DNA from 4 places in the Paenibacillus sp. RC21 genome. Region 2 is predicted to be linked to each of the others. Evidence: riboswitches for the same ligand, from Rfam matches in the RefSeq annotation. Region 2 holds a riboswitch; each other region holds the start of a gene.
What was found. Region 2 has a riboswitch for cyclic di-AMP ahead of ABIA61_RS25675 (C40 family peptidase). Riboswitches for the same ligand answer to the same signal wherever they lie in the genome.
Positions count from the first base shown of each region.

Region 1: it holds a riboswitch for cyclic di-AMP, as region 2 does, so the genes downstream of both, ABIA61_RS12230 (hypothetical protein) here and ABIA61_RS25675 (C40 family peptidase) in region 2, are expected to answer to the same signal.
Region 3: it holds a riboswitch for cyclic di-AMP, as region 2 does, so the genes downstream of both, ABIA61_RS24825 (resuscitation-promoting factor) here and ABIA61_RS25675 (C40 family peptidase) in region 2, are expected to answer to the same signal.
Region 4: it holds a riboswitch for cyclic di-AMP, as region 2 does, so the genes downstream of both, ABIA61_RS05070 (3D domain-containing protein) here and ABIA61_RS25675 (C40 family peptidase) in region 2, are expected to answer to the same signal.

Region 1 covers NZ_JBIYCS010000003.1:531,770-535,000, forward strand. Annotated here, with positions in the region: gene ABIA61_RS12220 (glutathione peroxidase) at 67-552, opposite strand; gene ABIA61_RS12225 (hypothetical protein) at 678-860, shown strand; cyclic di-AMP (ydaO/yuaA leader) riboswitch at 1,020-1,195, shown strand; gene ABIA61_RS12230 (hypothetical protein) at 1,311-1,706, shown strand; gene kdpF (K(+)-transporting ATPase subunit F) at 1,922-1,996, shown strand; gene kdpA (potassium-transporting ATPase subunit KdpA) at 2,146-3,231, shown strand, end outside.
Region 2 covers NZ_JBIYCS010000015.1:15,785-19,015, reverse strand. Annotated here, with positions in the region: gene ABIA61_RS25685 (M1 family metallopeptidase) at 1-226, shown strand, start outside; gene ABIA61_RS25680 (hypothetical protein) at 238-1,065, shown strand; cyclic di-AMP (ydaO/yuaA leader) riboswitch at 1,351-1,488, shown strand; gene ABIA61_RS25675 (C40 family peptidase) at 1,493-1,993, shown strand; gene ABIA61_RS25670 (GNAT family N-acetyltransferase) at 2,298-2,804, shown strand; gene ABIA61_RS25665 (4a-hydroxytetrahydrobiopterin dehydratase) at 2,880-3,179, opposite strand.
Region 3 covers NZ_JBIYCS010000012.1:80,452-83,682, forward strand. Annotated here, with positions in the region: gene rnmV (ribonuclease M5) at 1-170, opposite strand, end outside; gene ABIA61_RS24825 (resuscitation-promoting factor) at 317-1,465, opposite strand; cyclic di-AMP (ydaO/yuaA leader) riboswitch at 1,735-2,015, opposite strand; gene ABIA61_RS24830 (TatD family hydrolase) at 2,217-2,987, opposite strand; gene ABIA61_RS24835 (HD domain-containing protein) at 3,029-3,231, opposite strand, start outside.
Region 4 covers NZ_JBIYCS010000001.1:1,164,589-1,167,819, forward strand. Annotated here, with positions in the region: gene ABIA61_RS05065 (polysaccharide deacetylase family protein) at 1-395, shown strand, start outside; gene ABIA61_RS05070 (3D domain-containing protein) at 586-1,254, opposite strand; cyclic di-AMP (ydaO/yuaA leader) riboswitch at 1,262-1,437, opposite strand; gene ABIA61_RS05075 (amino acid ABC transporter ATP-binding protein) at 1,684-2,406, opposite strand; gene ABIA61_RS05080 (ABC transporter substrate-binding protein/permease) at 2,393-3,231, opposite strand, start outside.

The DNA.
Region 1 (3,231 bases), on a different contig from region 2:
TATCCCTTTTTCCTAGCCACAGGAGCAGCCGTTTGGATTGGCTGCTTGTGAACAGGGATGGACCTGTCAGCTTTGTTGCAAGAGCTTCTCGATATCCCCCGCCAATTTATCCGGAGTTGTCTGTGGGGCATAGCGCTTAAATACGTTACCTTCGCGTGTAATCAAAAATTTAGTAAAATTCCATTTGATTGCTTTGGAGCCTAATACGCCCGGAGCTGTTTGGGTGATGTAGCGGAATAAAGGGTGCGCCTGATCGCCATTGACATCTATTTTGGCAAACATCGGAAATGTAACTCCATAGTTGATCTGGCAAAACTCCGAAATTTCCTCGCTGGAACCCGGCTCTTGCTTGGCAAACTGGTTGCTGGGAAACCCTAAGATTTCAAGACCCCGCTCATGGTATTGGTCATATAGCTCTTGTAGCGCCTTGTATTGGGGGGTTAGCCCGCATTTGCTGGCTGTATTCACGATGAGCAGTACTTTTCCTTCGTATGTGGACAACGGAATTTCTTTCCCTTGCAGGGTTTGTGCATCATGTTCATAAACGGTCATGGTTTTCCTCCTAATTTGATATTCTACAATTAAATTGTAAGCAATTTAACGAAGAGTTGCAAGTCTATAAATAGATGTAATGCGCCGTCTGCTGCTGTAAAATCGTATTTTGTCCAAAACGGCAAATGGCACTGCAAATGGGGCAAATAGCGGTGTTTCTCATGGTAAAAACAGGTTCAATCGGCGTTTATCAGGTACATACAGCACTTTTCCTTTCTCTTTTACAAAAAAAGGACAAAAAATGCTCCCCATACGCCAATATTGACATGCCTCTTCATTTTCGAAAAGGGATGAAAAACCGAGATTGAAGGAGCTGGGAGAAGGATATTTGTGTTGTAAGCGCTATTATTAATCTTTTATGCTCCAAAGACCGATTTATAACCCCGCAGGTGAGCTTTACAGTGTTCCTTGCGCGGGTGTATGATTCAAGACGTAATTTCAAATTAAGTGAATGAAGCAGCAACGAATTGTCTATAGCGCTGAATTTTGCAGTTGCAAAAGCGGGGGAACCAAACGAGATCTATGCGGCTTTTAAAGGGCCGAGTGTCTCAAGGGGTGAATTTTCTGGCCAAGTGTCAGAAATAGGGCGACTCTCACGTCCGAATCCGACAGCTAACCTCGTAAGCGTACAGGGAGAGGCAACAAACCGCCGTGTGCAGCCATGGTTTATTTTATCATGGTTACGTAAGAAGCCGGAGGAAAGCCTTTTTCCTTTGGCTTCTTTTTGTTGTCTTTTTATACCGGGAGAGGAGCTACTGATGGAAGGTCGGCTAATCATTGTCACTGCACCGAATGAAACGGGCAGAAATTTTGTGAAATTGCTTATGTTCAAAAAACTGGCGTTTGCGGTTCTTACGAATAGCGCTCAGGAGGAACGACAGCTCAAAAAAATGGGTGTGGAGCATATTGTGCGCATCAATACGATGCAAGCGGGGAAATGGAATTTTCCCAAAAAAGAAATTGGCTGCGTGTATTTGTTCGAGAACAGCTTGAATCTGACGTGCCGTTTTCTGCAAATATGCCGGCCGCTGACATCAGATTCGATCTATGTCATTACACACGGCTGTAATCCTCAAGGGATTTATCGAGGTTTGGGAGCGGACCATGTGATCTACACTTTGAATGGAGAGGTGGGTTTCCTGCTGAACGGATAGTCGCTTACGATATGGCTAATATAAATTAAAATTTTCAAAGTAATTGTATGTTGATTTTACGAGGGTGTAAGAATAACGATCTGAGGACAGATACGGGAGGGTATGAACATGATGGATATATACATGCTGCTCGTGATGGCTGCGAGTTATGGAGTGATACTGCTGTTTGTACGCTGGTGTGATGCACAGACCTCCAAAGGAGGGCGAAAAGGATGATGGTTGTGCTTACGCTTACGGCTATTGTGTTTGTGTATTTAATCTACGCACTCCTGAATCCTGAAAAGTTCTAATCAGCTAAACAGGATCAAGCGGGCGGGGAACAGCAGATCATGGATGAAGCATCAGAGGCAGCGGGCTTTCGCAAACGTGTGCAACGCCTGGTGCTACGAACCCGTCTGTTATTCCAAACGCAGGAGCATTTTGGAGGAGGGAATAGATGATGGAGCTGCTGCAAATTGGAATTGTGATTGTGATATTGCTGCTCTTGGTGAAACCAGTGGGCACCTATATGTATCATGTATTCTCAAATGAACCGAATCGGACGGACCGAGTGTTTGGCGGGACGGAGAAGCTGATTTACAAGGTTATAGGATTGAAAAAGCTGGAGAGCATGCGTTGGACCACGTATGTGATGAGCTTTATCGCTACGAATGTCGTGCTTGTGGCGATCAGCTATGTGCTACTGCGCTTGCAGGGACTGCTCCCCGGTAATCCGGCTGGAAACGACAATATGGAAGCGTCACTGGCTTTTAATACAGTGATCAGCTTTATGACCAATACGAATCTCCAGCATTACAGCGGAGAAAGTGGACTTACGTATATGACGCAGATGGCGTTCGTTACGATGATGATGTTTACTTCGGCTGCTTCCGGTTTTGCGGTTGCTGCGGCTTTTATGAGAGGATTGACGCGGCGCGGTGAAGGAATGGGCAACTTTTTTCAGGATTTTATCAAAGCAATTATACGGATTTTTCTTCCGTTGGCCTTTGTGCTTACGCTGGTGCTGGTCGGACTGAAAGTACCGCAGACGCTTCAGCCTACGGCGGATATCACGACGATGAGTGGAACACAGCAACAGATTGCCTTGGGACCCGTTGCTTCGATGGAATCGATCAAGCACTTGGGGACGAACGGGGGCGGTTTCGATGGGGCCAACTCGGCGCATCCTTTTGAAAATCCAAGTCCCTGGACGAATGTGCTGGAAATTTTGGCGATGTGGGTGATGCCAGCTTCTCTGCCGTATACCTTTGGGCTGTTCGCTCGTAATCGCAAGCAGGGGTGGATTATTTTTAGCTCCATGATGGTACTGTTTCTCGTATTCCTATCTATTACGTACGTGTCAGAGAAAACGGGTAATCCGCTGATTCAGGCACTGGGGGTGGATGCTTCTCAGGGAAGCATGGAAGGGAAAGAGGTCCGCTTCGGCATCGGACAATCGGCACTGTTCACGGCGGTAACGACGGCGGCTACGACAGGTTCGGTCAATAATATGCACGATACACTGACCCCGCTGGGCGGTATGGCT
Region 2 (3,231 bases):
AACGATATTCAAGGCTTGGGACGGCATGGGCAAAAGCACCACCTATCGACTCAAAAGTGCATCTCCGGTCTCCCATGTGATTGTTGATCCACTGTACACGATTGCGCTGGAGAACAAGCATATCAATAACAGTCTGAAGGACGAACTGAACGAAAAAACCCAGACCCGTTGGAGCATAAGTGTAACCAAGCTGCTGGAGTCACTGCTTGGAAGTCTGTCATGGTGAGGTGTCTATAGATGCGTACCGTTATAAAAGAAGGCTGGGCGCTTGTGCGCATACAATTTTATATTGTCATCATTCTATTTTTGTATCGACTGCTATGGGGCGTTTTTCTCTATCGGGTGGTACAATCCGCCGTTATTCCCCTACTACTGCGCTACCCTGATCAGGGTCAAAATGAACTGGGGCAGACCTTGTTTTGGATGGAGAGCCAGATTGCCCTGACAGACAATCGGGAGGTTCATATGTATCTGTGGATACTACTGGGGGCAACGGTGCTGCGTATACTGATTACCCCCTTCATCCGGGCGGGAATATACCAAAGTCTGCACACCCATGCGACCGAGCCGCAAAGTCTGTCTTTTTTCCGTGGAATGAAACGTCATGGTTTATCATCGCTGATCTATTACGTCATCGAGCTTGGGCTCTTGCTGCTCCCTGCTTTCTGGGTGGTGCCGAGGCTCTACCCTATCGTAGCCGGGGCGCTGCAATCTCCCGCCTATCTGCTGCATGTGCTGCCCTATGCCATCGGTTGGATCGCTTATGGCTGGTTCATCCGCCAGTGCATCCTGTACATGCAGCTAGGCACCGTAGGTGGTCACGCCATACTGTCGTCGCTGCTCGCCTTCTTTCGCCAAATCCTTCCGGCTATCGGTATTTCGCTTCTGCTCGGCGCAGGTGTGCTGCTTGTCCTTGGCCTATTCGGCACGGTGGCGATGATTTGGACTGGCATGCTGGCACTCATTCTCCAGCAAACGTATCATTTTGTTACCAGTCTGGTCAGGCTATGGCACATCAGTTCACAGTACCGCCTATGGCATACCGATATCTCCGACAGAGGTTGAACCCCCACTCCGTTCCTCCTGAGCAATTTCTGGCTGTCGAAAGGCGACTATCTATATCCATTCCTATCCAAATAAACGGCACATAACTGAATACTCTTAACAAAATCTGTTCCCGCGATAAAGGGAGCAGATTTTTTTGTAATTTTTTGCGATGAAACATTTGCCAAAGCCAGCCAACTTTGTTACAATAATCGCAGTGAACTGATAGTAACAACTTTGTAATCTTTATTGTAACCTTTACCTTAAAAACATCGTTATCGTGAATACTGCTCTCCAAGGTGCACATCTTAAGTTAAGCCTAATTCCTGGCACCTAGGAAGCGGGGGAACCAGTTTGGGTGAATTGATCTCGCAACAGAGTGGTCATAGGGGAACCTTCTACCGAATCCTTAAGCTAACCTCGCAGGCATTGGAAGGGGTATTTTTTTTTGAAGAAGAAACTAACAATCGCAGCCATGGGTCTTGCCATTGCCTTTACATCTTTTACATTCGGTGGCGGCAGTGCATTTGCAGACTCCAAGATGGACCAGGTCATCCAAGATACCAAAGGAACGAGCTACAGAAGCGGAGGCACTACACTCGACGGATTCGATTGCTCCGGCTTCACAATGTATGTATATCAAAAACTGGGAATTAAACTGCCGCATCAATCCGGATCACAATTCAAAATGGGATCTTCCGTATCCCGCGATGAAATGAGACCTGGAGACCTGGTGTTCTTCAACACCACAGGTAGAGGCATTTCCCATGTAGGTATCTTCATGGGTGAAGGGAAATTTGCTCACTCCTCATCTTCACGTGGTGTAGTTGTTAGCTCACTGAACGAAAATTATTACGCTAACCGATATGTCGGTGCCAAAAGAATTATGAGCACAGATGCTTACCACGCTGTAGCTTCTGAAACTCCTGATGACGACAACGTAGAATAACTAACGAACAGCAAGCTAACCTGAGCCGCAATTTGATTCTGGCCGGAATCGAATTGCGGTTTTTTATGTCCGCAACATCAGAAACGTTATTTTTACTGACGAACTGACACCTCAAAAGGTTTCAGTTTTTGCGAACATCGTCGGTTTTACCGTCACGACGGGGGGGAGTATATGAGCAGTAAAGCCTTCTTATTGAATGTATACCCGACTTGGGTATGAAATAAACACGCTTGCCAATCCCCTGCAACTTGTCTACAATCTGTTGTTAATGGTTTAAGTACTTGTAAAAGGAGGATGGGAAGACATGCCGGCCTCAATATCTAACTACCGAATCGTGCCGATGGACGAGCAGCAGGCGGCTGCGATATGTGAGTGGCGCTATGATTCACCCTACAATATATACGGCTGGTTACCTTGGGAACAAATGAAGGCGCTTGAGGTCGAATTTGGAAACCCCTCGCTTCGCCAGGAGCAATATGTAGCCGTACTGGATGACGAGAACATACTAACCGGATTTGCTCAATATTTCCCGATGATTGGCGTGACCCGGCTAGGTCTGGGAATGCATCCCGGATTGTGTGGACATGGCAGAGGCGCCGAATTTGTCCGTGCAATTGCCGAGGAAGCCAGACGACGCAACCCTGAGAATGAAATTGATCTGGAGGTCCTGACTTGGAATGGGCGCGCCATCCGGGCTTACAAGGCAGCCGGATTTGAGCTTACGGATACCTATGAACGTCAGACTCCCGATGGCAAGAAGCCATTTCATTGTATGGTATATCATCCCGACCACCAGCCTCATGTTCTATGATAAAAGCGCCTTCGGCATACAACTGCATTGTTGTATATCGAAGGCGCTTTTATCATACGACAGACCACGATTAGCTCAATGACTGCTACGCATTTTCTCAAAAGCTTCATTATATTGTTGGGCTTCCTTAATATCCACGGCCATAATGCCACCGTCATCCCAGGAGGTTAAACGCAGGGTCACGGTCTTATAATCAATCGTAATAAATGGATGATGATTAAATGCTTCCGATATAGCAGCAACTTCATCCACGAATGCAATCCCTTTCATAAAACTGGAAAAATTATATTTCCGGACAATCCATCGTCCTTCCTCCAGTTCCCAGCCCTCCAGCTTCTCCAGATGTGCTTCAATCTCTTCTTGTGTAAAAGGCATGATACGACTCCTCCCTGTTTATACGGAAGCCTTTCAGCCGCTTGAATGCGAC
Region 3 (3,231 bases), on a different contig from region 2:
TCGGGATCGGTCAAAATAATGACACCCCGCCGCTCCTGCGCCAGCGCAATTTTGCGCAGCGTCATTTTATTAATGGCGGAGCCCCCCGTTTCTATCGTATCCGCTTCGACAGCACGGCGAATAGCCACCGTATCATCCCGACCCTCTACCACGATCACTTCCTTGATCATTTGCGTTTCCCTCCACTGCTACACAGTCAGCTATATTCATCTTTCCCAGCTTTTGAAAACAAAATAAGAAGAGGGTATCCTCTTCTTAGCATGCATAACTATGATGTTAATACTATCGCATTGCCCTAAACATATACAACACGTTTTTAGTTCATTTCAGGCTTCACTGGTCCAATCACATATACGGTTTTACCGTGCTTCCGACCAAACTGATTGGCTTGACTCAAACTCTCATAATACACATCGATTTTGTGGCCTTTAATTGCGCCACCGGTATCCTCCGCACGGCGGAAGCCCACCCCTTCAATATACACCCACCAGCCGATTGGAATCACACTCGGATCGACAGCGATGGTGCGTCCTTCCGTGACACGCGTGCCGGATGCGGTACGTGTACCGATACCTGGCTCCTGTGACGAATACGCCGTCATGGAGACGTTTTGTAATACTTTGTTATATTTAAAATTCACACCTGCTTTACGGACAGCATTGTCCGAACTAACCCGTGTTGCCTTAACGGCATCTTCAGGACCGACGGAAGCAGCCAGAACGACCGGCTTTTTCTTCGTTCCTACCGCAATCACCTTATCCACACGATTCTGCGCGACTTCCTTGTTTACCAGCTGCTTGGATACCAATTTTCCGTCATGGTATACCTTTTGAACATGCTGGACCACAACACCCGTTTTACCGCTTTGGATGACCCGATTATCGCCTTTATAGAGACTTGGATCGGCCGTTTTGATGACCTGATAAGGTACCTGTTGCTTCTGTTCGACCTGCTGTTTCTTCACACGGATGATTTTTATGTCCATGTTAGACGAAACAGAAGCATCCAGAGCAGGATAAACTTTATCATTTGACGATAATTTATAGCCCGAGGTGCGAATGGCACCCTCTACTGTATTTTCTGTTGTGTACAATTTTTTCGTCTCATTGGCTAAGGATACTTTGACCTGATTGGCACGTTTGATGACTACGCGATCCCCATCCTGTACTGCTCCGTTCAGCGGCATCGAAACCGTATCATGCGGCTGAAGTGAAATAGAATGCTCTTTGAGCAAATCTTGGAGCTGGGATTGTCGGGTTTCTACCGCAGATGCCTTACCATCGATGACAAAAAAGACCTGTTTTTTAGATTCAGTGTACACCAGAATTGAAATCATAATCGTTAGTGCGATTAGAAAAATAGCAACCAAAGCAGCCTGGCGCACATTTTCTTGCTTCCAACGCAATACGTAAGACATGCTGGATGAGCGTGACTCATGGGTCTCCTCTTTTTGGAAAATGCCCATTTCCTCCGTCCTCCTTACATAGCCCGCCGTCTGGAGTAAGACATAGTTGAGATTGACGTGACTATAACAGATTTTCTACAAGACAAGCCCGTAATGCGACTGTCCTGCACCATGTACCCGTCTTCGCGGCATGCTGTCCTCCCCTGTTTAATCACAGTATGATGACAGATTTTCTTTTATTCACAACAAAAAAAGCCAGAGAAAGAGACTAGAGAGCTCTTTCGTGGCTTCCGGCATGTGCGAATATGCGGAAAAATCATGCACGAGATGGCTTCTCTCTTGTTACGCTTACGGGGTTAGCTGTCGGGTTCGGACGTAGAGAGACGCCCTAGCTTGGGTCAACCGCTCATGGCGGTCGCCTTCACATTCACCCCGAAGACCCAGAAAGAAATCGAAATACGGCCCCTCCACCTGTTCAATCCCATCCGGGAAAGGATTTCGGTCGAGCCGGCTGGCGGAAGAGACGCTCCCTTCTTGCCATACGCCGGACGTACTGTAAGCCATATCGGTTCCCCCGTTCCCTGTAAAAGGGACTCAGCGAGACTGGTTCATGAAATGAGCTGTTGATGTTTACACTCAAACAACAATTCACTGAAAAGATGATATCCTGTTTCTATGCATGTTGTAAAGCAGGTTTCAAGTACATTTTTCAAAATATTCGGTTAAAATATTGTAATATTCTTGAGTTTCCTGCAACAAATTCATGATTAGCTTCGTCTATCTCTTTATTTTGATCGATTTCTTCACTTTTTCACTTAATGTCAAATCGTTCCAAGGCATTTTGGGTCGTTATTGACACTAATTCCTCCACCGTAATTCCCTTGATTTGGGCAGCCGCCTCTGCGACCAGTCCCACGTGTGCGGACTCATTTCGCTTCCCGCGGAACGGATGAGGCGTTAGGTAGGGAGCGTCCGTTTCAATGAGCAGACGGTCCAGCGGCACCTGTGCGAGTACCTCCTTTGGCTGCTTGGCATTTTTGAACGTTATTGGCCCGCCAAAAGAGAGGTGAAAGCCCATATCCAGCACCATTTTAGCCGTCTCCCAGCTTCCGGAAAAGGAATGCATGACTCCGCCAACCTCACTCGCTTTTTCTTCACGCAAAATCTTAACAATATCTTCATGCGCATCCCGGTTATGGATGACAATTGGCATGTTCAGCTCACGAGCCAGTCCAATCTGGTTGCGTAGCACCCGATGCTGTACATCCTTCGGTGATGTGTCCCAATAATAATCCAGACCAATCTCCCCGATCGCCACGACTTTCTTATGACTGCATAACGATACAATCCATTCCATATCTCCCTCCTGCATCGTAATCGCATCCTGTGGGTGCCATCCAATCGCCGCATAAATAAAATCATACGTCTCAGCTAATTTCATCGTGGATGGAATCGTCTCACGATTAAATCCGATATTAATCATGCGGGTTACTCCCGCTTCGACAGCACGTGCTATAACTTCTTCCCGATCTTCGTCAAATTGCGGCGCATCCAGATGGGTATGAGTGTCAAATAAATTCAAAATTCATGTCCCCTTATTTACTTTTATTGGCATACATTTGTCTATTGTTTGACAAAATAATTCCTTATTTCGGCAGGAAGCTTGTCCTTTACCCCATCCAATTTGTTTTGGGGATAGTACATGTGATATTTACCCCGGTGAATACCGCTAATGGAGCGCACAATTTCCGATACTTCGGAAATTTCTCTCACTTCTCCTTTACGTCCAAGCAGTAAAATCTGGTTGTCCGTCGAGCCACCCTGCC
Region 4 (3,231 bases), on a different contig from region 2:
TTAGGAAGGCTTCACCGGAACGCTTTCGCAACCAGATTAAGAAAACAGAACATATTTTGGAGGCCACTGTCGGCTTTCGACCCAAGCTGATCCGCCCGCCCTATGGTGAAATTACGGAGCCTCAGATCCAGTGGGCGCGTCGACACGGCTACATGATTGTCAATTGGAACGTAGACTCCCTCGATTGGAAGGGACTCAGTAAAACACAAATTCAGCGTAATGTGATCCCGGCTACCGGACCAGGCTCCATCATTTTAATGCACGCAGGTGGAGGTCAAAGTTCCAATCTGAAAGGCACTGTTCAATCCCTGCCGGGTCTCATTCAGTCGCTGAAAGCCAAGGGCTACAAATTTGTCACGGTTCCCCGGCTACTTCACACCTCGGAGCGGAAATAACAGTAAAAAGGGCTGTCTTACCAGCAGATGCATTCTGCTCGTCAAGACAGCCCTTTATTAATCGACAAGACCCATATATGAATCTGAACCTGCGATTAAGCTATTTGATTATAGATCACAGATTATAGATCACAGATTATAGTTTACATAATATATATTATGTTCACTTAATTCATTTGCTTACATAAGTCTATTTATCAATGACATACAGCTTCACATTCTGAAAACCAAAGTCACTCACAAAAGATGGGCTGCCTGGAATGAAAATATCAATCCGTTTACCCGTGATGGCGCTGCCCTTATCGCGTGCTACCGCTACAAAAGATTGATCGGGCAGCCCCGGGTGGGAATAGCCTGTAACCAACACTTTCGTACCCAACGGAATTACGTTGGGGTCTACCGCAATCGTACCGAGCTTAAGCGGATTTCCGAAATAGTCCACCGCTCCCCATTTTCCATTTTCACTGGCTGCTGCGGAATACGCTGTGGCCTTCACGTCAACTACTTTGCTGTAGTTAAATGTTTTGCCCCATGCTTCAACCTGTTGATCGTCACCTGCTGGCGCTTTCTCGGAAAGAAGCTGAGGCTTCGAATCCGAAGCGGCCTTTAACTTGTTCTCGTCCGGCACCTTAATTTGCACTCCTGCATATATATTGCTGGCGGCAACATCCGGGTTCTCCTTTTGCAGATCTTCTACAGATACCCCGTAACGTTGAGCAAGTAAAAAGAAGGTATCACCTTCCTTGGCGGTATGAAGCGAAGCGGCGTCGGCTACCCCGGCTGTCTGCGCCAATCCTGCAATGGCTGCTGCCAGCACCGCAAATTTCATTGTTTTTCCAATACGTTTCAGATGTTTCAAAAGATATGTACCTCCTCTGTTATGCCTGCGAAGTTAGCTGTCGGATTCGGACTCAGGAGAAGCCCTATGCTTTTGTGCAATTCACCCCTAGGCAACCTTCCATCCATTCGTATGAAGACGGATCAGAAGTTACTGCCGTTGTTACGTCCCCCGCACTTCCCATGGTTTTGGGTCCCGCATTCAGCGTCTGTCGTAGCTGTCTGCTGCCCCGGTAAGTTTTGGCTCACTGCATAATATCACAATTTTGTAACCTTATCTGCATGAAAATGTTGGGAACCCTGAACATCATACTACATCTGTTACAATTTTGTCATCATGAAATCGAAATCAGTTACAAAAATCTGAACGAGGATGACAAAAAAAGAAAAAGCCCTCCCGTCAAACTTCCACCGCGGAGGGCTTACTTCATAGCCTTTATAAGCTCATTTCTTACAAAACCTTGGCAAGAAAATCCCGGGTACGATCATGGCTTGGAGTGCCAAAAACTTGCTCCGGTGTACCTTGCTCCACAATTTGACCGTTATCCATAAAGATAATGCGGTCTCCTACCTCGCGGGCAAAGCCCATTTCATGTGTCACGATGACCATCGTCATGCCACCCTCAGCCAGCTTCTTCATCACGTCCAGCACCTCCCCGACCATTTCAGGGTCCAAAGCGGAAGTCGGCTCATCGAAGAGCATCACATGCGGCTGCATCGCCAAGGCGCGTGCAATCGCAATCCGCTGCTTCTGTCCACCGGATAGCTGATTGGGATAGGTGTCCTTTTTGTCTTCAAGTCCAACGGTGCGCAGTAGCTCTAGCGCAATTTTCTCCGCTTCCTTCACGGACTGGCCTCTAACCTGAGTCGGCGCAAGCGTCAAATTTTGCAGCACCGTTTTGTGCGGGAACAGGTTGAAATGCTGGAACACCATCCCCATTTTCTCACGAGTCGCATTAATATTATGACCACGGGCTGTAATCGGCTCGCCCTCAAACAAAATCTCCCCGTCGGTCGGCTGCTCCAGCAGATTCATACAACGTAAAAATGTACTTTTCCCCGAACCACTCGGGCCAATGACGACAACAACCTCGCCTTTGGCAATATCTATATCAATGCCTTTTAAAATTTCATTTTTGCCGAACGATTTACGCAGTTGTTTAACGGTGATCACTGGCTCTCAACTTCCTTTCCCATAAACCCAACAGCTTCGACAAGCTGAATGTCATTACAAAATAAATAGCAGCCGCGATGACGAACGGACTTAATCCTTCGTAGGTGATGTTCTTAATGACTTGGGCCTGATACATAATATCCACCATACCGATGGTAGAAATGATGGAGGACTCTTTAATAATCGTAATAAACTCATTGCCGATCGCAGGCAGTACAGACTTGAACGCTTGCGGTAAAATGACGTGACGCATAGCTTTGCCTCGTCCCATACCGAGTGAACGGGCTGCTTCCATCTGACCATGGTCCACTGCCTGGATACCTGCACGGAAAATTTCAGCCAGATATGCCGAGCTATTCAGAGATAACGTAATAATACCGGACTGAAGTGGCGTAAAATTGACGCCCAGCGTCAAAGCAACTCCATAATGGATGATCATAAGCTGTACCAGCATAGGTGTACCACGTAGTACCTCTACGTAGGCCGTACCCAACCATTCAATGATACGTACACCACTCATCCGCAGCAGAGAGATGATCAGACCAATGATAAATCCGAACAGTACCCCGAGCGCAGACAGCAACAACGTGTAGCCGATACCCGTAACGTAAAAGCTGCGATATTTCCAAAATATATCCACGATGTTGTTGGATGAAACCTGTCGATCCGCAGAGAGCGCACTCGCTTCCGTGGAAAACTTTTCAATAGACCCGTCTGCTTTCAGGCGAGCCAACGTTTTATTTACAGATGCCAGCAGTTCAGCATTTCCCTTACGAATACCTACAGCTGTTTCTGCTCCCTCATCCTCAGGCACCGCCTTGGCGA